One region of the Sedimenticola sp. genome, then DNA from elsewhere that is predicted to be linked to it. Evidence: predicted binding sites of a transcription regulator. Region 1 holds the regulator's gene; each other region holds the start of a gene.
The links. Region 1 encodes FliA, which starts transcription of late flagellar genes. Its sites were predicted from a motif close to GCTAAAGTTNNNNNNNNNNCNGCCGATA; they were not measured.
Positions count from the first base shown of each region.

Region 2: ACQY5R_RS00945 (transglutaminase-like cysteine peptidase) is a predicted target of FliA. The motif match lies at 2,434-2,461, and genes of this name have one in related genera.
Region 3: ACQY5R_RS00740 (flagellin) is a predicted target of FliA. The motif match lies at 4,254-4,281, and genes of this name have one in related genera.
Region 4: ACQY5R_RS02760 (methyl-accepting chemotaxis protein) is a predicted target of FliA. The motif match lies at 2,172-2,199, and genes of this name have one in related genera.

Region 1 is NZ_JBNKFS010000001.1:24,503-30,498, forward strand. It holds gene ACQY5R_RS00145 (chemotaxis protein CheA) at 1-1,047, opposite strand, end outside; gene ACQY5R_RS00150 (protein phosphatase CheZ) at 1,060-1,773, opposite strand; gene cheY (chemotaxis response regulator CheY) at 1,807-2,181, opposite strand; gene ACQY5R_RS00160 (RNA polymerase sigma factor FliA) at 2,238-2,978, opposite strand; gene ACQY5R_RS00165 (MinD/ParA family protein) at 2,975-3,814, opposite strand; gene flhF (flagellar biosynthesis protein FlhF) at 3,849-5,093, opposite strand; gene flhA (flagellar biosynthesis protein FlhA) at 5,181-5,996, opposite strand, start outside.
Region 2 is NZ_JBNKFS010000001.1:190,209-196,204, forward strand. It holds gene ACQY5R_RS00940 (EAL domain-containing protein) at 1-1,626, opposite strand, end outside; gene ACQY5R_RS00945 (transglutaminase-like cysteine peptidase) at 1,694-2,332, opposite strand; gene ACQY5R_RS00950 (proline--tRNA ligase) at 2,573-4,297, shown strand; gene fabA (3-hydroxyacyl-[acyl-carrier-protein] dehydratase FabA) at 4,361-4,876, shown strand; gene cpdA (3',5'-cyclic-AMP phosphodiesterase) at 5,264-5,996, shown strand, end outside.
Region 3 is NZ_JBNKFS010000001.1:142,533-148,528, forward strand. It holds gene ACQY5R_RS00720 (flagellar protein FliT) at 1-250, opposite strand, end outside; gene fliS (flagellar export chaperone FliS) at 256-678, opposite strand; gene fliD (flagellar filament capping protein FliD) at 712-2,088, opposite strand; gene ACQY5R_RS00735 (flagellar protein FlaG) at 2,150-2,581, opposite strand; gene ACQY5R_RS00740 (flagellin) at 2,643-4,142, opposite strand; gene ACQY5R_RS00745 (flagellin) at 4,519-5,996, opposite strand, start outside.
Region 4 is NZ_JBNKFS010000003.1:78,586-84,581, reverse strand. It holds gene ACQY5R_RS02760 (methyl-accepting chemotaxis protein) at 1-2,040, opposite strand, end outside; gene ACQY5R_RS02755 (NAD(P)/FAD-dependent oxidoreductase) at 2,273-3,457, opposite strand; gene ACQY5R_RS02750 (DEAD/DEAH box helicase) at 3,598-5,010, shown strand; gene ACQY5R_RS02745 (DUF3820 family protein) at 5,030-5,257, shown strand; gene ACQY5R_RS02740 (plasmid pRiA4b ORF-3 family protein) at 5,297-5,863, opposite strand.

The DNA.
Region 1 (5,996 bases):
CGGAGGGGCCTTGCGGGCTTGTCCGGCGTCGTTTTTTTCTGGGGCCTTTGCTTTTTCAGGGGCAGATCGCTGTATAGTCGGCTTCGGCTTTTCCGACGGTTTTGAGGCCGGTTTAGCTGGCTTGGCGGCAGCACTTGACTTGGCGCTCGGAGCTTCCGCCACGCCATTGATCGCGCCGAACTGACCCTTGCCATGCAATTCATCGAGCAGGGCGTCGAACTCTTCTTCCGTTATCTCATCGGAGTCTGCCGTCGCGGCAGCGGCGACCTGGGGGACAGGCGATTTGGCCCTGGCGGCGGCCGCCTTCTCTTCAGCCGCCGTCGGCACCCCCTTAAACTGCCCCTTTCCATGCAATTGATCCAGGAGGTTTTCAAACTCTTCCTCAGTGATGTCATCACCGCCAGCGGGAGCCGCCTCAGTTACCGGCTCCGCTTTCACCGGGTCGGCTTGAGCGGGAACGCCGCCGTGCTTGCCGGTTCCGTGAAGCTGGTCCAGCAGCTTTTCAAACTCCTCTTCGGTAATATCATCGCCGCCAAGCGCCGGGTCGACAGGCGATCCTGCTGCCTCAACCACCTGGGCAGGTTCGGGGTCTGATTCGGGTTCGGGCTCAGATTCGGCTGCGGATGTAACAGTAGGAACCTCATCCGCTACTTCACTTTCAGGAACAGCCAATTGGTGGAGCGTTTCAATCAATACCGGGTCAGCGTCATCCGGCTCTTCACCCGATTGCACCTTGGCAAACATCTCATTAACAACGTCGAGCACCTGGAGCACGGCGTCCATCAGGACCGCATCTACCCGACGCTGCCCCTGGCGCAAAAGATTAAATACGTCCTCTGCGCGGTGGCAAACCGTTACCAGCGGGTCAATACTCAGAAAACCTGCGCCGCCCTTGATGGTATGGAAGCCACGAAAAACCGCATTCAAGAGATCATAATCGTCGGGGCGTTGTTCTAGATCCACCAACTGTTCATTCAGTTGCTCAAGGATTTCCCCGGCCTCAACCAGGAAGTCCTGCAGGATCTCGTCATCCATATCAATGGCCATGCTTCGACACCTCTAAAAGCCCAAACTGGATAGCAGGTCATCCACATCATCCTGTCCATTGACCGTATTGCCCTGATCAATGCCGGGAATAACGGGTCCTTCCAGTTTCTTTGCATCTTTTTGTTTTTCTGGCAATTTTGAGCCGGATATCCGAACCAGCTGTACCAGCTTGTCTTCAACATCGTGTACCAGGGTGATCACTTGCCGGATAATTTGTCCGGTCAGGTCCTGGAAGTCCTGAGCCATCAACACATCGGTCAAATGACTATGCAACTGCTTCGACCTTTCCGTTGTCAAGGTCAGAAAACTACCCAAATCCTTACTCAACTCCCGAAAATCATCGACCGACAGCTCCCGATTGCAGAAGCGTTCCCATTGCGCTGAAATTGCCAGTGCCTTTTTGCCCAGGTCATCCGCCAGCGGTAACCCTGCTTCTACGGCTCCCAAGGTTTTATTGGCGGATTTTTCAGTCATGCTGATTACGTAGGTCAATCGTTCACTGGCATCCGGAATATCTATTTGTGCCATCTCATTGATGCGGGGATCCAACAGAAACTCATTGATCGCCTCATGCAGCTCCCGTGTGAGCCGCCCTACCTCAACAAACAGTTTGCTCTCAACACCTTCCGAGAGCATGGCGCTAATATGCGTCGCCTCTTCCTCGTTGCCTGCCTCAAGCTGTTCAACCAGTTGTCTTGCCAGCATCAGACGTTCATCACTATCCATACAGTTCTCCAGACGGATTTGTCATGCTGACGCTTAGCTGCCTACACGTTCAAAAATCTTGCTTATCTTCTCTTCCAGAGTTACGGCGGTGAACGGTTTCACCACATATCCATTGACACCTGCCTGTGCCGCCTCAATGATCTGTTCGCGCTTTGACTCAGCCGTTACCATCAACACCGGCAATTTCACCAGATTCGGATCCGCACGCACCGCCTTCAGCAGATCAATACCGGTCATACCCGGCATATTCCAGTCCGTTACCAGGAAATCAAAGTTACCTGACTGCAACATGGGCAAAGCGGTATTACCATCGTCTGCTTCCTGAGTGTTGGTAAACCCCAGGTCCCGAAGCAGATTCTTAATAATCCGTCGCATTGTGGAAAAATCGTCCACAATGAGAATCTTCATGTTTTTATTCAAGGCAACCTCCAAACTCGATGCCGTTATGCGTTTTCATAAACCGATCAGAACTCATCTGTATCGGATAACCAATCTGCCAGGCGGGCGCGTAGTCGCAACGTCGCCTGGCTATGTATCTGGCACACCCTGGACTCACTGACGCCAAGAACCTGGCCAATCTCTCTCAAGTTCATCTCTTCGTCGTAATAGAGTGCGATAACCAATCTCTCTCTTTCCGGCAAACCGGCGATAGCCTCTGCCAGGGCCTTCTTAAAGGCGTCTTTCTGCATGCCGTCAAACAGCCCCGCCGACTCGCTGTCGTTGCCGTCGTAGGGGAGCTCGCCCACCGCCTGCAGCTCTTCAATACTAAAGATCCGGCAGCCCGCCGCATCCTGCAGAATGCGATGATACTGAACTAAATTCATATCCAGTATCTCTGCCACTTCTACATCCCGTGCATCCCGCCCCTGTTCATTCTCTATGGATCGCATGGCATCCGCGACCATTCTGGCTTTCCGATGTACTGACCGGGGAGTCCAATCGCTACGCCGAATCTCATCCAGCATGGCTCCCCGTATGCGAATCCCTGCATAAGTTTCGAAGCTGGCCCCCTGGCTGGGATCGTAATTTCTGCTTGCCTCAAGCAAACCGATCATCCCTGCCTGTATCAGATCATCCGCCTGAACATTGGGTGGCAGACGGTTCATCAGATGATAAGCAATACGCTTGACCAGTGGCGCATGCCGGTTCACCAAGGTGTCGGCATCCATCTCCTGAATCGCGGTATAGCTCGCTAATCCGTTCACCGGCCTATCTCCCCGCTCTGACTTGTGTATTGAATCAGCCGTTCCACGAAGAACTGCAGGTGCCCGCTAGCACCGTCCGGTACAGGCCAGTTATCGGCCTTTTGCGCCAGATTCTTGAATATTTTTGCGATATGGCTACGCGGGTTGGCTTGAACCACGGGTTTTTGTGATTTCACGGCCTTTCTGAGATTTTCGTCGTAAGGAATGCTGCCCATGTAGGTAAGCATAACATCCAGGTACTGGTCTGTGACACGGCACATCTTGTTATAAAGATTGCGCCCCTCTTCAGCCGTGCGGGTCATGTTCGCCAGAATACGGAACCGATCCAGCCCATACTCCCTGTTGAGCAGCTTGATCATGGCGTAAGCATCCGTGATTGATGCCGGTTCATCGCAAACCACCACGATTAACTCCTGCGCCGCTCGACTAAAGCTGACCACAGTATCGGAGATACCCGCCGCCGTGTCGATAATCAACACATCCAGATCGCCGCCCACATCACTGAAGGCGCGGATCAGACCGGCATGCTCAGCGGCACTCAATTCGGCCATCTGCTGCACACCCGATGCCCCGGGCACCACCCGAATGCCGGCCGGCCCCTGCAATACGACCTCTTCCAGAGAGCGTTCACCACTTAACACATGGGACAGGTCGTACTGCGGATGCAGACCCAATACCACATCGATATTGGCGAGCCCAAGGTCGGCATCGAGCAACATCACTCGACGCCCCATCTCCGCCATGGCAACGGCCAGGTTTACCGAAATATTGGTCTTACCGACTCCGCCTTTACCTCCCGTGACCGCGATTACCCGTACCGGTGTAGGCTGTACCATGCGTCTTAATCCTGCTGCTTGATCAGTTATTGGGTCAACCATGAGCATTTGCTCTCGCACCTCCGAGCGCCAGGGCCAGGTATTCGTCGGAATACTCCGCGCCCCCATTGCTACATGCCACGGCCTTGCTGACCAGCGTATGCGAACGAGCCAAATGGAGGTCTTCGGGTACCTTCTGACCGTCAGCAAAAAAGGCCAAGGGTAGCGCCTTGTGTATCAACGCTGAAAGCGCACCACCCAGTGAACCGGCCTCATCCACTTTCGTCAAAATACAGGCCTCGGGTTTGGCCGCACCAAACGCGCTGATCGCCTGTTCCATGGAGGAGTAATCGGTGGCGGCAGAGAGGGTCAGGAAGCTGCGCACACCCTGACCGGCCACATCCAGCAGTGCCAGCTGTTCACTCAGCCTGACGTCACGCTGGCTCATACCGGCCGTATCGATCAATATCAACCGTTTACCGGTCAATCCGTTCAGCGCCACAGCCAACTCTTCGCGAGTGCCAGCTGATCGTACCGGGACATCCAGGATCCTGGCATAGGTATTTAACTGCTCCTGGGCGCCGATGCGGTAATTGTCTGTGGAGATCAACGCCACTTGACGGGTGCCGTAACGCAGGGCAAAACGGGCGGCCAGCTTAGCCACTGTCGTGGTCTTGCCCACACCGGTAGGACCAATTAGCGCAAACACTCCGCCCTGTTCCAGCAGATCATCACCGACGGTTTGGATCTGGTTGGCAAGATAATAGAGTGCCTTTCTCCAAGCCTGGTCAGCTGTCTCTACGTCGGTGACGCTTTCAACCAGCTCACCGCAGATATCGGGACTGATGGAGAGTCCCATCAGTTTGCGGAAAAGGTCACGCGTCTCCGGCTTGTGGTGTCCCATCTCCCGCCAGCTTAATCCGGAAAGCTCATTTTCCATCATACGACGAAGTGCCCGCATCTCCTGACGCATTTCAACCAGGACCGGATCCTGACTCCACTCCACCTTGGGAATTACCTGCTCCTTCAATGCAGCCACAGAAGCTACAGGTGGGGTGGATGCGGCAGCGGGAGCACTTTTCCGCTCCTGGCGGGTCGATTTGACCGGCTCCAGCGTGGGTTTCGTATGGATTTCCGGCGAGGGGATAAAGGCGGCGGCATCATAATCAATAGCCGCCACCAGCTCGACACCACCATCGACCTTTTTGTTGGAGAGAATGACCGCATCGGAGCCCAGCGCCTCGCGAACCTGTCGCAATGCCTGCCTGATATCCGATGCAAAAAAGCGTTTAATCTTCATACCTAGCTTTCCCTGCAGCCAGCTACACGATCAAACGGCTCTTTAACTCGCCATTTTCAAATGATCGACCGTTTAGCGATGGCTGCCTTATGTGTCTGCATTGGGCCTGCCCACCGTGGCAACCACTTTGATCTTGCGGTTGTCCGGTATTTCGTTATACGAGAGTACGCTCATGCCCGGCACGCTGTGCTTGACGAAACGCGCCATCCACATGCGAATGGGCGCCGCGACCAGAAGAATACTCTCTTGTCCTGCTGTTTCCTGTTGGCTGGCGGTTTCGACCAGCGCTTTCTGTAACTGTTCGGCCAGACCGGGTTCGAACCCGACGCCCCCCTCTTGGGTAGGCTGAATCGTTTGCTGCAATATCTGTTCCAATCCAGGATCCAACACCACAACAGGAATTTCTTCAACAGGACCAACAAGTTGCTGAACAATCGAACGAGAGAGTGCGACCCGGGTTTTGGCGGTCAGAGCGCCGAGGTCTTGACTCTGGGTACCGTATTCCGCCAATGTTTCGGCAATCGTGCGGATATCGCGGATCGGCACGCCCTCCGAAAGCAGGTTCTGCAGTATCTTCAGCAGTTGCCCCAATGTCAGAACCGACGGCACCAGATCTTCCACCAATTTCGGCGCACTGCGGCCAAGCACTTCCATCAACTGCTGCACCTCTTCATGCCCAATCAACTCATGGGCATGCGACTGCAATATCTCACTCAGGTGGGTCGCCACAACCGTGCTGGCATCGACGACGGTATAACCCAGGGTCTGTGCCTGATCCCGCTGTGAGGCGTCGATCCAGACCGCTTCCAGACCAAAGGCCGGATCGGTGGTGGTTACGCCCTGCAACGTCCCGAACACTCTGCCCGGATTAATCGCCAGTTCCCGGTCCGGGTAGATCTCGGC
Region 2 (5,996 bases), 170 kb from region 1:
ATACTCCGGCAATTCAAAAATAAGGCGTGATGTCAGCTCGCGATTGTCTCCCAATCGCTCCGCCAGCCACTTCATAAATCCGGCTGTCGTGATCGATTGCAGTGAGAGATTCACGGCATAGCGCGTCTGATCTTCGCCGGACGCTCGCAGACGTTGCAATACTTGACTGATCACGGCCTTATCAATTTCTGCGGTCATATTCAGGCTCTCTACCTGTGGCATGAACAGCCCTGCGGTCAACAAACGGGCTTGATCAGGATGCTCCAGATCCTGTGGGATCCTGACCAAAACCTCCTGGTGCAACAGTTGGCGGTCCGCACGGGTCACCACCGGCTGATAGTGAAGTTGAATTCGCTCACGTTGTAACGCCTCACCGATAAACGCACGCCATTCGGCAGCACCCCGTATCGGGCTCGCCTGCCCCTCTTCGGGCCGGCTAAGATGCCACCCATTGGCACCCTTGCTCTGGGCAATACGCAACGCCATATCGGTCTCCGCCAGCAGTTCGGAGGCACTCTGGCGACCATCAAACAAGCCAATACCGACATGCCCCACATCCGGGTTATCCAGCTTTCCACTGCCGTAAAGACCGGTCAATAGCGCCACCAACTGCTCAGCCAAGCGTGGAATCTGGTCATCGGCACACTCTTCTACCAGCAGCGCAAAATCGGCACCGGCAAGATGGGCAAGCTGACTTCTCGGCCACTGGGCGGATACCGTCTCCAACGCCCTCGCCGTCTGCCCCAATAGCGCATCACCCGCACTATAACCATGCGCATCGTTATAGCGTTTGAAATCCTTCAGCTGCACCAGGCAAAGCGCACCGCGGGAAAACTCTTCGGTGGAGTCGATCTGGTTAACCAGCAGATCCATAAAAAACCGCTTATTGGCCAGACCGGTTACCGGATGCTGATGAGCCTGGCGCCGGAATCCGGCAGCGAGACGCTCCAGTTCATCCAACATCTGTCGCACCTTAGCCGACATCCGGTTCATCGCCTCTACCATGCGTCGTATATCAGGCGTTTTGGGTAATGGATCCAGGATCGGGAATTCACGGTTGCAGATGGCATTGGCTTGCTGTTCAACCGACTTCAGGGGCCCCAATACCCTCTTCAGTATCAACACACCGATTACTAGAGCGGCAACGGCACTGACCAGGAACCAACGCAATGTTCCGGCGATGTTTTCCCATAGTTGACGATAGGCGTAGCCGGGATGGCTGCTGATAACAACCCGCCCCCGCTGAACCCAGCCATCCATGAGGACGGATACACCCTCCGGCGTCGTTAGCGGCAACATGTTGATAAACCACTCCGGTACACCTTCAAGCTGCACCGGCAACACCCGATCTACCCAGGGCTTACCCTGCATATCTTCGATTCGAATGGAGCGATAGAATCCGCGGTCAAAGATAGCATCGGTCATTGAAGTGATCGTCGCCAGATCCATATCCGCCATGTAGGGAGAGATCGACAATCCCAGCGAAGTAGCGGCATCCTGGGCATGCGACTCCAACTGCTTTTCCAGATAATCCCGGGTGTTATGTACCGTGATCAGAAAGGTCCCGACAAAGACCAACAGCAGCAGGGTGACAATCAGTGCCACCAGTTGTTTTGGCAAGGTCATAATAGGCTTACCTCAGCGCTCCGCTTATTATTCTGTTGTGTAAGAAATCGACTGTATTGCTTGGGCTTCATTGCGCCGTCTCCCGGGCCATGCGTGCCTTCAGGTCCTGCCAGAGGCTAATGCGGCTCGACGACCCCACCTTCTCACCCCGTCCCCGGCTCTTGGCCAGCCACAGCCCCTCCGCATTGAAGCTGTATACCGGAGCCAGATCACCACGCTTGTCAGCCGAGAGGATCTGACCGTTGAGATTGTCCAGCACCAGGGGAATCGCCCCCTTCTCTGGGTAGTAGGTCAATACCATGTGCGCCTGGTTTAACTCCAGAGCCTTCACATACATAATGCGCATCTTCTCCTCCGGCACCCCCATCTCCCGCAGCGTAAAGTATTTGGCGATGGAGTAATCCTCACAGTCGGCCTGGCCGCGTCCCAGTGCTTCCGCCGGTGTAGCCCAGTAATCTTCCTTACCCCAGATATTGAGGTCGGAACGGTAGGTAAGCCGGTTGAAAAAGTCGTTTACCAGGGTCAGTTTTTCCGTTTCGTTCGCGTCTGGATGCGTCTCCATCAGATTCTGCCACTCGACTATTCTGTTTGCAGCCAGCTCGCCATAGGTCTGCTTGGCCCACTGGATCAGCGCGGCACTGACCAGAGAGTCGCTAGCTACCACACCACCCAGTAACAGCGCTATTGCCAACACAATCCAACGCATCCAATGCCAGTGAATTCTGGCAAGCGGAGCAGGGTGATAAGCTGTGGCTGGTGCAATGAACAATGGGCTACCGCTGATAAAATCAATATCCAATAGAGTTTTTTCGGCAGCTAGCGGGAATGCTGTAGCCCCGGCAGATAAAGCGGCAACCCCAATCTAATCGTCGTCATCCATTTGTCCCGACCAGGGCATACCGTTAGAATAGGCGCATTTTGCACCCACACCCCCTGGACCCCGGACATGCGCACATCCCAATTTCCTCTTCAGACCGTCAAGGAGACTCCCTCCGACGCCGAGATCAGCAGTCACCAGCTCATGATCCGAGCCGGCATGATCCGCAAACTCGCCGCTGGTCTCTACACCTGGCTGCCGCTGGGCCTGCGGGTGCTGCGCAAGGTCGAAGCCATCGTCCGGGAGGAGATGGACCGTTCCGGTGCACTGGAGGTACTGATGCCCTCCATCCAACCGGCCGAATTATGGCAGGAATCGGGACGTTGGGAGCAGTACGGCCCGGAACTGCTGCGCCTCAACGACCGGCACAAAAGGGCTTTCTGTTACGGTCCTACCCACGAAGAGATCATCACCGACCTGGCCCGTAACGAGTTGCACAGCTACAAACAGCTGCCGATCAACTTCTACCAGATTCAAACCAAATTCCGCGATGAGATTCGGCCCCGTTTCGGCGTCATGCGTGCGCGCGAATTCCTGATGAAGGATGCGTACTCTTTCCACGTCGACCAAGCCTCCCTGCAGCAAACCTATGATTTGATGCACCAGACATACAGCCGTATCTTTACCCGTTGCGGTTTGGAGTTCAGGGCGGTACAGGCGGACAGCGGCAGCATCGGCGGCAGCGCTTCGATGGAGTTCCATGTATTGGCCGATTCCGGTGAAGATGCCATCGCCTTCTCGACCGAGAGCAATTATGCCGCCAATATCGAAACGGCTGAAGCGGTGGCGCTTGGTACTGGCCTCGCCGCGCCAAACGAGACATTGCGACTGGTCGACACACCCGAGACCAAAACCATTCAGAACCTGGTTGACCAATTCAATCAACCCATTGAAAAAACAATAAAAACACTGATTGTTGTCGCCGCCGAGGAGGAACCGGCCGACTACGTTGCCCTACTGGTACGGGGTGATCATGAACTGAATGAAATCAAGGCAGAGAAACTGCCTGAGGTGGCAGCACCCCTGACCTTCGCCAGCGAAGAGCAAATCCGTGAAGCGATCGGTGCCGGCCCCGGATCCCTGGGCCCGCTCAATCTGCCGATCCCCTGCATCATCGACCGGACTGTCGCCCTGACCGCGGATTTCAGCGCCGGGGCCAATCAGGATGGGAAGCACTATTTCGGCATCAACTGGGAACGTGACCTGCCCACACCGAAGGTTGCGGATATCCGTAACGTGCAGGAGGGGGACCCCAGTCCGGACGGCCAGGGCACCCTAACCCTGGCCCGGGGTATTGAGGTCGGGCATATCTTCCAGTTGGGAAATAAGTACAGCGAGGCGATGAAGGCATCGGTATTGGATGAAAATGGCCGGAGCCTGGTAATGGAAATGGGTTGCTACGGCATCGGTGTCTCCCGCGTGGCCGCCGCCGCCATTGAACAGAATCACGACGACAAGGGGATCATCTGGCCAGCCGCCATCGCCCCCTTCCAGGTCGCTCTTTGTCCAATGAAACTGAATAAATCACATCGGGTTCGTGAAGCCACTGAGCAACTCTACCGGGAGCTAAGCGCCGTAGGCATTGAGGTACTGATGGATGATCGCGGTGCCCGTCCGGGAGCCATGTTTGCGGACATGGAATTGATCGGTATTCCTCACCGGATCGTAATCGGCGAGCGCAGTCTGGACGAAGGTAAACTGGAATACCGCGGCAGGTGTGACAGTGACAACAGTATGATCGAAATAGATCGAATCGTACCCTTCCTGCAGGAGCAATTGAGCCCACAGACCTGATTTCCAAGGAGTCAGGCATCGCGTCTCATACCTGAAGACAATCACAACAGAGAAACTGGATTCATGGCAAAAGTAGAAAGCTTTACAAGAGAGCAGCTGCTGGATTGCGGCTACGGCAGAATGTTTGGCGAAGGCAACGCGCAGTTGCCTGTCCCCAACATGCTGATGATGGACCGGATCACCCGGATTTCCGATGAAGGTGGCGCCTACGGAAAGGGAGTGATTGAAGCGGAGCTGGACATCACGCCAGACCTCTGGTTTTTCGATTGCCACTTCCCCGGCGACCCGGTCATGCCAGGTTGTCTGGGACTGGATGCCATGTGGCAGGCGGTCGGCTTCTTTCTGGCCTGGTTAGGCAATCCTGGCCATGGTCGGGCACTGGGTGTCGGCGAAGTAAAATTTACCGGACAGGTGTTGCCCAGCGCAAAAAAAGTTTCCTACCACATAGACCTCAAGCGGGTTATTACCCGTCGTCTGGTCATGGGGGTTGCCGATGCGGTCATGAAGGTGGATGGACGGGAAATCTATAGCGCTAAAGACCTGCGTGTAGGCCTATTTGTCTCAACCGACAACTTCTGAACCACGTAACCGACCGGACCGGACAACCAAACAGATGGGTGAAATCGAACTGACGTAACCCATCCGTTATGACCTCCCTATTTGCATGTCCAGGGAACCGGCCCCTTATCCAACCTGCTTTAGCTTCCCGCCGTCCAAAAGTCCACAACTCGCGGCCCTCCTAGCACGCTTTTCAAACCAGGATAGCGACTTGTTGAACTAATACAGACACATCCTGCAACGAAATAGGAACCTAAAAAAATGTGACCCAGTCCACAAAAAAGCAGGTTTCAGAGAAAAAATCCTTATAGTGGAGCGGTATTGCCGCGTTCATCACATCCGCGCCAGATACAAAATTGCCCTTCATGACTTAATATTCAGCTATATCGGTCGACATCTGGTTTTAATATGGCCCAAGACATCGTCAACCTTAACAGTCAGAAACCTGCATCCTCGCGGAAACGGCAAGCCATTAGGATTTTGCAGGTCACTGACTGTCACCTGCATACCGATACAGAGTGGAAACTGGCCGGTATCAATACCCAACTCAGCTTCGAGTGGGTGATGTCCCTGGCTGAGCGGCATAAAGCGGAAACCGATTTACTACTGCTAACCGGCGACTTGGTTCACGACGCCTCCGCCATTGGTTACACCCGCCTCAAACGATATGTTGAGGATTTCGGCATTCGGGCTTGCTGCCTGCCGGGAAACCATGACAAACCGGACATGCTCCGCACCCACATGCAGGGCCGGTTGGTCGAGACCCCCAAAGAGATCAAATTGGGTAACTGGTTAATCGTCCTGCTCGACTCCACCCTACCGCATTCTGAAGGGGGACATCTGAGCGACCAGGAGTTGCAGACACTGGATAACGCCTTGGGCAACCATCCGGAACACCATGTACTCATCGCCCTGCATCATCATCCGATACATATCAACAGCGCCTGGATGGATAAAATGGCCCTGGACAATCCAGCGCCCTTTTTATCCATCCTGAATCGGCATGGAAATGTAAAAGGAGTGGTATGGGGCCATATTCATCAAACCTTTGATACCGAACTCAACGGCATCAAGATGATGGGAACGCCCTCTACCTGTATTCAATTCATTGAAAACCAGGATAAGTTCGGGATCAGCACCA
Region 3 (5,996 bases), 120 kb from region 1:
TCAATTTCCCCAGCGTTTCTCTTATCTCCATCTGCTGATCTCCTGCCAACTGGAGAATCTGCTTATCCAACGCAAGAATCGTCCGGATCTGCTCGCTCACCTGCCGCTCATCCAGGCCATGCGGGTCCAACGGGAAACAGTTCTCTATCTGGTCATCCCGGAGCTGCTGCAATGCTGTCAACTGATCCCACTCGCCCTGCTGTGCGAGGGAGAGCATCTTCTGACTCAGCAGAACAATTTGATCGAGCATTAAAGTTATACAGCCGTCTTACGGCTCTCGGCCTCAAGCTGACCTGGAATCACATCCCACGCGGACTTGACTTCCAGTAGCAGGGATGCAACTTCATCTAGTATCGCGGGATCGTTCTTTGCCCCGGACTCGCCGAGTCTGCGTACCATATAATCGTACAAGTCGTCTAAATTCTGCGACAATTCTCCACCCGCCTCCATATCCAGGCTACTCTGCAACCCACTGATAATGGAGATAGCCCAACTGATATAGCGCCCTTTATCGGCCGGTTCATTACGCAACATATGCCCCTTTGCGGCGGCAATCTTATCCAGAGCACCTTCCATCAGCATCTGGACAAGACGGTGAGGCGTGGCATCTTCAACACCTGAAGAGACACTGACACTCTTGTAGTGGGAGAGTGCACTGTTCACCCGCGATTTTGCCATTATTTACTCCTAATCCGGAATGTTTTGTTTTATCTATGATTTCTTGCTAAACAGATTCGGCAAATTTGCCAATTGGTTAGTTAAATATGAACTGGTTGTCGTCAATTGCGACATCAGCGCATCCAGGGCAGTATATTGACTACGCAATCTCGCCTCGGTTGAGACCAGTCGCCTGCTTAGGGAGTCCCGGCTCTGCTCAATGCTGTCTATCCGATTGTTGGCGTTGTCCACCATGCCGTCAAGCACACCGCCAGACTTCAAGAAGCCGTCCAGCATGGTGTCCATACGTGCGGCAAATCCATTGGTTTCATCAGTAAAGAAACTGATGACATCATCCAGTTGATCTTCTAACGCTGTCGTCAACGTATCACTATCCGAGGCAATGGTGCCCTTATTGGTGCCGCCGATCTCGTAAACACTGGCGATACCCAATTCGGCTGCATAATTGATGCTACCCGAAACACCCGCTTTGCTGTTAAACACGTTGCGCATTTGAGTCTGAATATTATTGACGATGCTGTTCCCCTGCAGGGAACTACTTGCCAGATCGGCAAGCGTGGTCTGCGCTTCATTGAAGGCTTTGACAAAGGCCGTCACCGCACCATTTACTGACGACGTATTGTTATCAATCGTTGCCGTCGCGCTGCCGGTACTTTTCAGCGTCATGGTCAGTCCAGAAACCACATCACTTATGGTATTCGAACTGCGCGTAACCGCGACGCCATCCACCGTCAACGAGGCGTCAAGCTCTGCGTCAGAAGCGATCAATACATTGTTGGCATCGGTGTTAATCGTAGCAAGATTAAAAGTCCCGGCGGTAATTGCGCCGCCATAGGAGAGCTGGATACGCTTGTCGTAACCCATATCTTTGGCGGTGAGAACCAGCGTCTGATTGCCGCTATCACCGGTAATAATACCAGCTGTAATATTGGTGGTATTTTCATCGACATTAATGGCGGCCTGAATCTCGCTCAACGTCATCGCAGTGGAAAGGTCGAGCGTAAAGCTGGTGCCGTCAACTGTGAGGGTTAATTCATCACCGGCTCCACCGCCAAAGGTCGTCGCACTGGAAAACTCATCTGACGCCATTTTATGGCGCTGGGCCAGCCGATTTACTGTGACGTCATAAGAAGAGGCAACGGCCGTCGTATCGGCCGAAGTGGTAAATATGTCCGTATCAGACGAGCTGGCATTTTTCGCCTGAAAGGTAGCGGTATCCTTCAGTTTATCCAGGCTGGTCTGCAGTGATGAGAGGATACTTTTGATCGAACCGAAGGAGGAGATTTCCGCCTGAACCGTTGCTTCCTTCTGATCCAGCTTCAGCAGCGGCTCCTGTTCAATAGCCATCAACTGGGTGATGATCGAATTGACATCCAATCCCGAGCCGATACCTGCTGACGATATGGCCATGCCGGCCTCCTGTTAATGCTTCAAATCAATTGATAATACGGACATCCCTGTCCGTATCACGTCATGCCTTACCCTGAAATAGCAGAGAGATTCCTGCATTACCACTATTAAATATAGCTTCGCTCGTCTCCTTGAGCCGTTTCTGCATATCCAGCACTTCTTCAGAGGGGATACTTCTGACCATCTGCCCAGACTCCTTGTCTATGACTTTAATAACGGTCTTCCCACTCTCTTCATCTACCGAAAACTCCAGTTTACGCTGTACAGATTGCGCGAACTCATTCAACTGCTCAACGGCCTTGTCGAGTTTTTGCCCATCCGCAGCCGTAGATTGGCGTTTAGCTGCTTTCGCCTCCTTACTGGGCGAGATATGAGCAACCGGTACCACTCTTTCGATATCCGAACTCTCCCGCACCCTTCCGGCACTACTTGCAGCTCCTTTTGCTTGGGCAACTACACCGCCCAACATACTCTGAGAGATTTCATTTACCATGGCTATCACCTATTAACTTGGCATGGGGCTCAGTCAAACTAAGCCCCATGCCAGTTCCATGTTACTGGAGGAGTGACAACACGCTCTGCGGCAGCGCGTTAGCCTGTGACACCATGGCCACGCCCGCCTGCTGCAGAATCTGCGAACGTGTCAGCTCTGCCGTCTCCGCGGCAAAATCCGCATCACGAATACGTGAACGGGCCGCCGAGAGGTTCTCTGCCGTAGCGCCCAGGTTGGAGATAGTGGTGCTAAAGCGGTTCTGCACCGCACCTAAATCCGCCCGCAGGCTCGAGACCGTTGCCAGCGCCGCATCAATAATATTGATCGCCGTATTGGCACCCGAAGCGGTACCTACATCCACCGAACTCAACAGCTGGGCGGTTGAGCCCACGGCTGTATTGGCGGCCACATTCAAAATACTACCCGCACCCACGGCAATACTGGACGAAACCGAGAAGGTGCTGTTGGAGTTGAAGTCGACACGGCCGGTTACGATGGTGCTGTCGGCCGCGCCCTGGGTCAGGGTCTCCGGATCCGAACCGATAGCGGTGGTGCCCACCACTGCCGTAGCACTCGCGGTGGAGTGATCGAAGTTTTCGATATTGATGTTTTTACCGTCCGCCTGACTCAGGGTCATGGTGGCGCCATTGGAGACCGCGGTGATACCGGTAGTACCGCTCACCTTGTTGATCTCGGTGGCCAGCGCATCCCAGTCAGTCGTAGTAATGGCTGCAGAAACGGTTGAAGTCGTACCACCGCTACCAAGGGTAAGGGTTACAGTACCGTTTGCGGAGAGGGTTCCAAGGGTCGCAGTAGTGGAGGCATCTGCCGTTACGCCGGTGCTACTGCTGATAGTGTTGATACCGGCAGCGATAGCAAAGGCACTGTCACCCGCAGTGGTGGTGTGGGTAGCGGAACCCAAGGTACCGGACACGGTGATCGTCTGGGCGGTTGCCAGCGGAGACGTAACACCCGCCAGGGTGGTAGCCGAAGTACCGGTCGCCGTGGTACCGAAATCAGCGGTGGCATTGGTTGCCGCCACGGTATTGTTGGCCAGATCGGAGCCGGAAGCACCGGAGATCGTCACGTTGATGGTCTGGTTGGCGTTTGCACCCACCTGGAAGCTCTGAGCGGTAAAGGTACCGTCCAGCAGCTTCAGGCCGTTGAATTCCGTGGTACTGGCTACCCGGTCAATCTCCTGTTTCAGCTGATTGACCTCAGCCTGCAGGGCGGCACGGTCGGAGGCGGAGTTCGTGGAGTTGGCGGACTGCAGGGCCAGCTCACGGATACGCTGCAGACTGTTTGAGGTTTCGGCCAAGGCACCTTCTGCGGTCTGGGCCAGTGACACACCGTCATTGGCGTTTCGGATAGCCTGATTCAGACCCCGGATCTGGGCGGTCATCCGCTCGGAAATGGCCAGACCGGCGGCGTCGTCTTTCGCGCTGTTAATACGCAGACCGCTTGAGAGACGCTGGATAGAGGTCGCCAGGGATTCCTGGGATTTATTCAGATTCCGCTGGGAATTCAGCGACATGATATTGGTATTAATGACTTGTGCCATTGTCTTGCTCCTTATTCCCCTTTAGCTACCGCCTGGGTGCCCTCGGGGTCAGGTTAATATTTAGCGGATATACCGGAGTCTTGATCTGGTATTCACCGCCTCCGATGTCTGTAACGGCCATACTCGTGGATTCTTTAAGTGAAATAGCAAAAAATCGTGAGAAGACAGTCACAATACAGTCCATTCCATTTTTTCCCATTGGTTACAAATAGTTAACTGCCATTTGTCAGCTAAATCCCTCCTCCGGATGACCTCACGCCATCCGGAGGAGGGACCCTGTTACCACCCTTCAAACACCCCGTCATCGGATCACCTGGGTGCTGGAAGAATCACCATTCAGCAGGATCAAATATTCAATAACCCTCTGTTTTGCCTATTATTGCTGGAGCAGCGACAGCACGCTTTGCGGCAACGAATTCGCCTGCGCAACCATGGCCACACCGGCTTGTTGCAAGATCTGTGAACGGGTCAGCTCTGCCGTCTCCGCCGCAAAATCCGCATCACGAATACGTGAACGGGCCGCCGAGAGGTTCTCGGCCGTGGCGCTCAAATTGGAGATGGTGGTAGTAAAACGGTTCTGTATTGCACCCAGATCCGCCCGAATACCGGAAACCGTCGCCAGCGCCGCATCGATGATATTGATCGCGGTATTGGCCCCGGCGGCCGTACCCACATCCACCGTACTCAACAGCTGGGCGGTCGAACCCACAGCCGTATTGGCAGCCACATTCAAGATACTGCCCGCCGTATTTGCAATACTGGAGGAGACCGAGAAGGTGCTGTTGGAGTTGAAGTCGACCCTACCCGTTACGATCGTGCTATCAGCCGCGCCCTGGGTCAGGGTCTCCGGATCCGATCCGATAGCCGTGGTACCCACCACAATTGTGGCACTGGCGGTGGAGTGATCGAAGTTTTCGATATTGATATTTTTACCATCCGCCTGACTCAAGGTCATGGTGCCGCCGTTGGAGACAGCGGTGATACCGGTAGTACCGCTCACCTTGTTGATCTCGGTGGCCAACGCATCCCAGTCGGTCGTGGTAATGGCTGCGGAAATGGTAGAGGTCGTGCCGCCACTGCCCAGCGTCAGAGAAACTGTACCGTTAGCCGACAGACTGCCCAGGGTCGCAGTATTGGAGGCATCCGCCGTCACACCCGTGCTGCTGCTAATCGCATTGATTCCGGCTGCAATGGCGAAGGCACTGTCACCCGCGGTGGTGGTGTGGGTGGCGGAACCCAGGGTACCGGATACGGTAATGGTCTGGGCGGTTGCCAACGGTGACGTAACACCGGCCAGGGTGGCGGCTGAAGTACCGGTTGCGGTGGTACCGAAGTCGACCGTTGAATTGGTTGCCGCCACAGTATTGTTGGCCAGATCGGAACCGGAAGCACCCGCCATGGTGACATTGATGGTCTGATTGGCATTGGCGCCTACCTGGAAGCTCTGAGCGGTAAAGGTACCGTCCAGCAGTTTCAGACCGTTGAATTCCGTGGTGCTGGCGACCCGGTCAATCTCCTGTTTCAGCTGGTTGACCTCAGCCTGCAGAGCGGCACGGTCGGAGGCGGAGTTCGTGGAGTTGGCGGACTGCAGGGCCAGCTCACGGATACGCTGCAGACTGTTTGAGGTTTCGGCCAAGGCACCTTCTGCGGTCTGGGCCAGTGACACACCGTCATTGGCATTTCGGATAGCCTGATTCAGACCCCGGATCTGAGCGGTCATCCGCTCGGAAATGGCCAGACCGGCGGCGTCGTCTTTCGCGCTGTTGATACGCAGACCGCTTGAGAGACGCTGAATCGAGGTCGCCAGGGATTCCTGGGATTTGTTCAGATTCCGCTGGGAATTCAGCGACATGA
Region 4 (5,996 bases), on a different contig from region 1:
TTTAGAAGCCGCCTGCAGGCGTTCAATCATCTCTTGAATCTCTTGCGTCGACTGTTGGGTACGGGAAGCCAATGTGCGGACTTCATCCGCCACCACGGCAAATCCACGGCCCTGCTCGCCGGCCCGCGCCGCTTCGATAGCCGCGTTCAACGCCAGCAAATTGGTCTGCTCGGCAATGTTGCGGATCACGTCCAGGACGCCGCCAATCTCGACGCTATCCTGCTCCAGCCTACCGATCACACCGGCGGCTTGTTCAACCGTCGCTGAAAGGTGATGAATGGTTGCAATGCTTTCATCCACCGTACCCTTGCCTTCGGTCGCTTCGTTCCTCGCCTGCATAGCCGAATTGGCGGCGGACTCGGCGTTCTTCGCCACTTCCTGTACCGTCGCGGCCATCTGGTTGGTGGCTGTCGCGGCCTGTTCGGTCTGCACTTGCTGATTGCCGATGCCGTCCCGTGTCTCTTCCGACACCTTGGATAGCTGCTCGGCGGAGACCGACAGATTCTGTGTCACGCTGTTCAGCTCGCCCACCACGCCCTGCATCTTATCCAGGAAGCGGTTGAACCAGCCAGCCAGTTCACCCAGTTCATCTTTGCTGCGATCATCCAAGCGGCGGGTCAAGTCACCCTCGCCCTCGGCGATATCCTTCACCGCATCCACGGTGCTCTGGATCGGCCGCACGATCAGGCCGGTAAAGACCCAGCCAATTAATGCGCCAACAACAAACACCACTACGGCAATGCCAATAGCCACGCCGGCAATGGTACTCTTCAGCGATTCGACAGAACGGAATGCCTCTTCCGTATTCATCTTGGCGATAACCGCCCACTTGAATCCGGAGATGCTTAACGGCGCGTAGGCGGTCAGCACATCCACACCACGGTAATCCGTGTACAGCGCCACACCCGACTCACCCGCCAGCGCCGCCTCGGAAGCCTTTGATTTCAACTGCTGCACCCCGATACCTGAATGCTTGGCTTTTACCTTGGCCACCTGTTCCGCCGACATACCGGACTTACTCAGGCTATCCAGATAGCCCGCTTCATTTTCTATCTGGAAGCGGCTGTCGCTACGCAGCGTGTAGTCGCCGCCGACGATAAAGCTTTCACCCGACTCACCCAGTCCGACATCGGCCCATTTATGTTCATGGGTCATCACCGCTGAAATACGTTCGGCTGAAAGTTGGAAAATCAATACACCGATGCGCTTGCCGCGCGTGAACACCGGCGAGGCGACAAAGGCGGTTTGATTATTATAGGAGGGGGCATAGGCGGAAAAATCGGTCATGGCAATAAAGCCGGGCTCTTCCGATTCATTGGCTTTTTTGAACACCTCGGCCAGCGCAGTTCCCGCAAAGGGCCCATCCAGCAACGAGGTGGCGTAGTCGACTTTCTTGGCCACCGAATAGATCACATCGCCGGTCTTGGCATCGACCAGGAAGATATCCTCATACCCGAAGCGCTCCTGATAATCCCGTAATGAACCGTGGAATCGCTTGTGCATTACCTCATACAAAGAGCCGTCTTCCGGGGTGATCAACTTGCTCTTTTCACCCAACGGATTGGGGTTGGCGGTAATATAGGAGTTCTGCAGCGTAATGCCGGTGCCACTCAGCTTCTCCACCCACTGTCCGGCATCGATAGTAGCCCCGCCGTTCTGCTTCTTGTACTCATCCATAAACGGCCCGGTATACAGGGCCACCAGATCCTGACGCATCTTATCCAGTTTGGCTTTTCCCGCGTCGCCGGTCGCTTCGACGCTGCTCTGATAGAGGCGATAGGCGTTCGGCAGCGAATTCAAGGCATCGATAATCATCCGGTTGTCAGACAGGGTGACGATCTGCGCCTGCACCCTGGAAAAATAATTTTCGATCGCTTTTTGCGTACTGTTCCTAAGCGCGATCATCTGATTCTGCGCTTTGGTTTCCAACGCCTCACGTCCATTGTCTACGGCGACCCACCCCAGTACGGCGCTGACGATCACCACGGGGATGAGCATCAGCAGACTGGCGCCTACAGTCAGTTTGGTTTTGATCTTCATAGTTAAAAATGTCCCAACCGGCAAGCCGGATTGTTCACCAGGTATTTGTCTGTATGTGGGTGCCAACAGGTAGGTACAATCAACCACAATCCCACGAGGTGCCGCCGTGTCTTCAGCGGTCTTGTATGGAGTAGCGACAGTTGCAGATTAAACTTAAGTCGAATTGCTTATTGGAGAATAGATAAGCACATCACTATATGCTTCTAAATTTCCACGGCTTTTAATGGGGTTGTTAAACGTATTGTCCGGCGGCATAACCGGATGACCAGGCCCATTGAAAATTGAACCCGCCAAGATGCCCGGTCACGTCCATCACCTCGCCGACAAAATAGAGGCCCGGCTGACGTCGGCTCTCCATGGTTTTAGAAGAGAGCTCATCGGTATCCACACCACCCAGCGTTACCTCTGCGGTACGGTAGCCCTCCGTTCCCGAGGGTTTTAACTGCCAATGATTCAGGTGCCCGGCAATCTCTTGCAGCAGGCTATCCGGCATATCGGCGATCGGGCGCTCCGACCATTGCGGCCAATAGAGCGCCATCAACTCTGCAATTAGTTTCTTAGGTAACTGTTTTGCCAAGAGATTTTTCAAAGAGCCGCGCGGATGTTGTTGTTTGAAATCCCGCAATAACGCAACCGCATCCAAATCCGGTAAGAGATTCACCCTTATCGTTTCGCCCACCTTCCAGTAGTTGGAGATCTGTAACACCACCGGGCCACTCAATCCCCGATGGGTGAACAGTAGTTGTTCAGAAAAGAGCTGGTCACCACACTGTATCGTTACCGGCAGGGAGATGCCGGCCAGCCGCTCGGTCACCCCTTTCATCCGGTCAGTAAAGGTGAAGGGGACCAACCCGGCCCGCTGCGGTAATACATTCAGGCCGAACTGACTAGCAATGTCGTAGCCGAACCCGCTCGACCCCATACTCGGGATGGAGAGTCCGCCCGTGGCCACCACCAGGGACTCGGCAAGAAAACCGCCCTGATTCGTGCTCACCTGATAGAGATGTTCGCCACTGACTGCCGCCACCTCGCAGCTGGATTTCAAGGTGACGCCGGCCTGCTCGCACTCCGACAGCAGCATGTCCAGGATTTCACGGGCGGAATCGTTACAGAACAGCTGTCCATGCTCCCGCTCGTGATAGGCGATACCGTAACGCTCGACCAGGGCAATAAAATCCCACTGGGTGTAGCGCTTCAAGGCCGATTTACAGAAGTGGGGATTTTGCGAAACATAGTTGGCCGGCTCCACAAACAGATTGGTGAAGTTGCAACGCCCGCCACCCGACATCAGGATCTTCTTACCCACCTTGCGGCTGTTATCCAGAAGCAGCACCCGGCGACCACGGCGGCCGGCCGTGGCGGCGCACATGAGGCCGGCGGCACCGGCGCCGATAATGATCACATCGTATTGGTTCACTGGTTCGTCCGGGATGAAGATATGGCTCGGCAGTCGATGCCCATAAGACGTTCCCTGCAAATTGCCACGCGATTGGCCGCTATTATCACATAGAACCGGCCATTCCATCGCCGAGGGATTTATCCCAATCGCCCCCGCCAATGGATTACAATAGCGGCTCTTTCGATCTCATTGCACACAAGGTGACCCCGTTGCTCTCCAGCTTGCCCCTCCACCCCCGCCTGCTTCAAACCCTGGACGACCTGGGCCTGAATGAACCGACCCCGATCCAGCAGCAGGCCATCCCGCTAGCGCTGGAAGGGCAAGACTTGATCGCCAGTGCCGAGACCGGCAGCGGCAAGACCTTCGCCTTTATGCTGCCGACGCTGGATCGCCTGCTGAATACCCCGGCACCGGATAGCGGCACCCGGGTGCTGATTCTGGTACCGACCCGGGAACTGGCGCACCAAATCCTGAAACAGGGAGAGAAGCTGATCAAAGGTACGCGCCTGCAGATCGGCCTGATCACCGGGGGCGAATCGTTCAAATACCAGCGCGCCCTGTTCCGCAAGAACCCCGAAATCATCGTCGCCACGCCGGGCCGGTTGCTGGAACACCTGGAACAGGGCACACCGGACTTCCAGGGTCTGGAAGTGTTGATCCTGGACGAGGCGGATCGCATGCTGGACATGGGGTTCAGCGACGATGTATTGAGCATCACCGGGCAGTGCAACAGCGAGCGCCAAACCCTGCTGTTCTCCGCCACCCTGAGCCACCGGGGTTTGAAAGGCATTATCGATACATTACTGCGCGACCCCGCGGTCATCACACTCAGCACGGTCCGCGATCGGCACGGCAGCATTACCCAGCAGATCATCCCGGCCGATGACAAAATCCACAAAAAGAACCTGCTTGCCTGGTTGCTGCAAAATGAAACCTTCGACAAGGCCCTGGTGTTTACCAACACCAAGTTACAGGCGGATGCCCTGGGCCCCGAACTGCGCAAGCAGGGTTTGCGGGTCGGTGTACTGCACGGCGACATGACCCAGGATGAGCGCAACCAGATGATGGGTCTGCTACGCCAGGGAACCATCAAAACCCTGGTCGCCACCGACGTCGCGGCCCGCGGCCTGGATATCAAAGGCGTGGACCTGGTCATCAACTTCGACATGGCCCGTAGCGGTAAGGATTATGTGCACCGGATCGGGCGTACCGGACGTGCCGGTGAACAGGGTTTGGCCATATCCCTGATCTCTCATCAGGAGTGGAACCTGATGACCGGTATCGAACGCTATTTGAAGCATGAGTTCGAGCGTCGCCTGATCAAAGAGATCGCCGGCAAATACCGTGGTCCGAAAAAACTGAAGCGCTCCGGCAAAGCCGCCGGCGGGAAAAAGAAAACCGCTTCCACAACAGCGGAAAAGGCCAAAAACAAAAAGGCCAAACAGCGATTGCGGGACAAGAAAAATATCGGCAAACGGCGTCAGCCCAAAGACGCTGAAACGGCCGTACCCCGTGAAGCGGGACACAAACCGCTGACGCGGAAAGCCAGCAAACCGGCCGCCTCCGACTAACACGACTGTCTATCGAGCCATGTTTGATAAACAAGACCTGGTCAAACTCGCCAAGATGGAGATGCCGTTTGGCAAGTATCAGGGCCGGGTATTAATCGATCTGCCGGAGGCTTACCTGATCTGGTTTGCCAATCAGGGTTTTCCGGAAGGTCAACTGGGACGGCTGATGGCCCTGGCGTTGGAGATCAAGATCAATGGACTGGAGAATTTGATCGAACCGCTGAAACGCATGCCCACTATCCATTGAGTATCGATCGAAAAACTCTGTAGTGAAGGATCGCGCGGATCAACCCAAACGGAGATGCTTTTCCCGCAGCAGCTCGTTGGTGAGGCCGATATCGAACAGATCAGGAGAGAACTCACCGCCGATCCAGCGGATCATATAGTCATGTTCGGGATGGGAGGGATCGGCCGTCGCCTCAAGAAATTCATCGTAACCGGGCGGGCCGCCTACATCTTCCGGCGGACAGGCGCGTTCGCCGTAACAGCAAACCGGCAGGGTCTGTGACAAGTCGTAAGGGAGGATCTCCTCCAGCACCACCCGGTGCTCCCACGCATCACCAAAATCGTAGATATAGAGCAGATTGTCCCCCGGCTTCTTCAACACCTGACGCAGGCGCGTCTCCCGCTCATTGTGGGTGTCATCCGGAAACTGATCATCGGGAATGCCGTACTTCTGGCCATCCTTGATAAACATATGCATGTGGATATTGGTCCAACCCATGGCGATCTGCAGCGTATCGTGCAACTCCGCAAAGGTATCACTATCTGCAACCCGAACCTGACGCCATACCTCGGGCACCACACCCAGCAGGCTGATATTCAGTTGGTAGGTTTTGCGTAGATACTCCATATGAATGCGCCGCTCATGCTCCCGGGTGATGTGTCATAGTATCAACCCACCGTCAGAGTAAAACCCTTTCCCGCCAAAATAGTGATCTCGCTCAATCAGCCGATTGCCAATCCCACCGCCGCACTACGCTTTT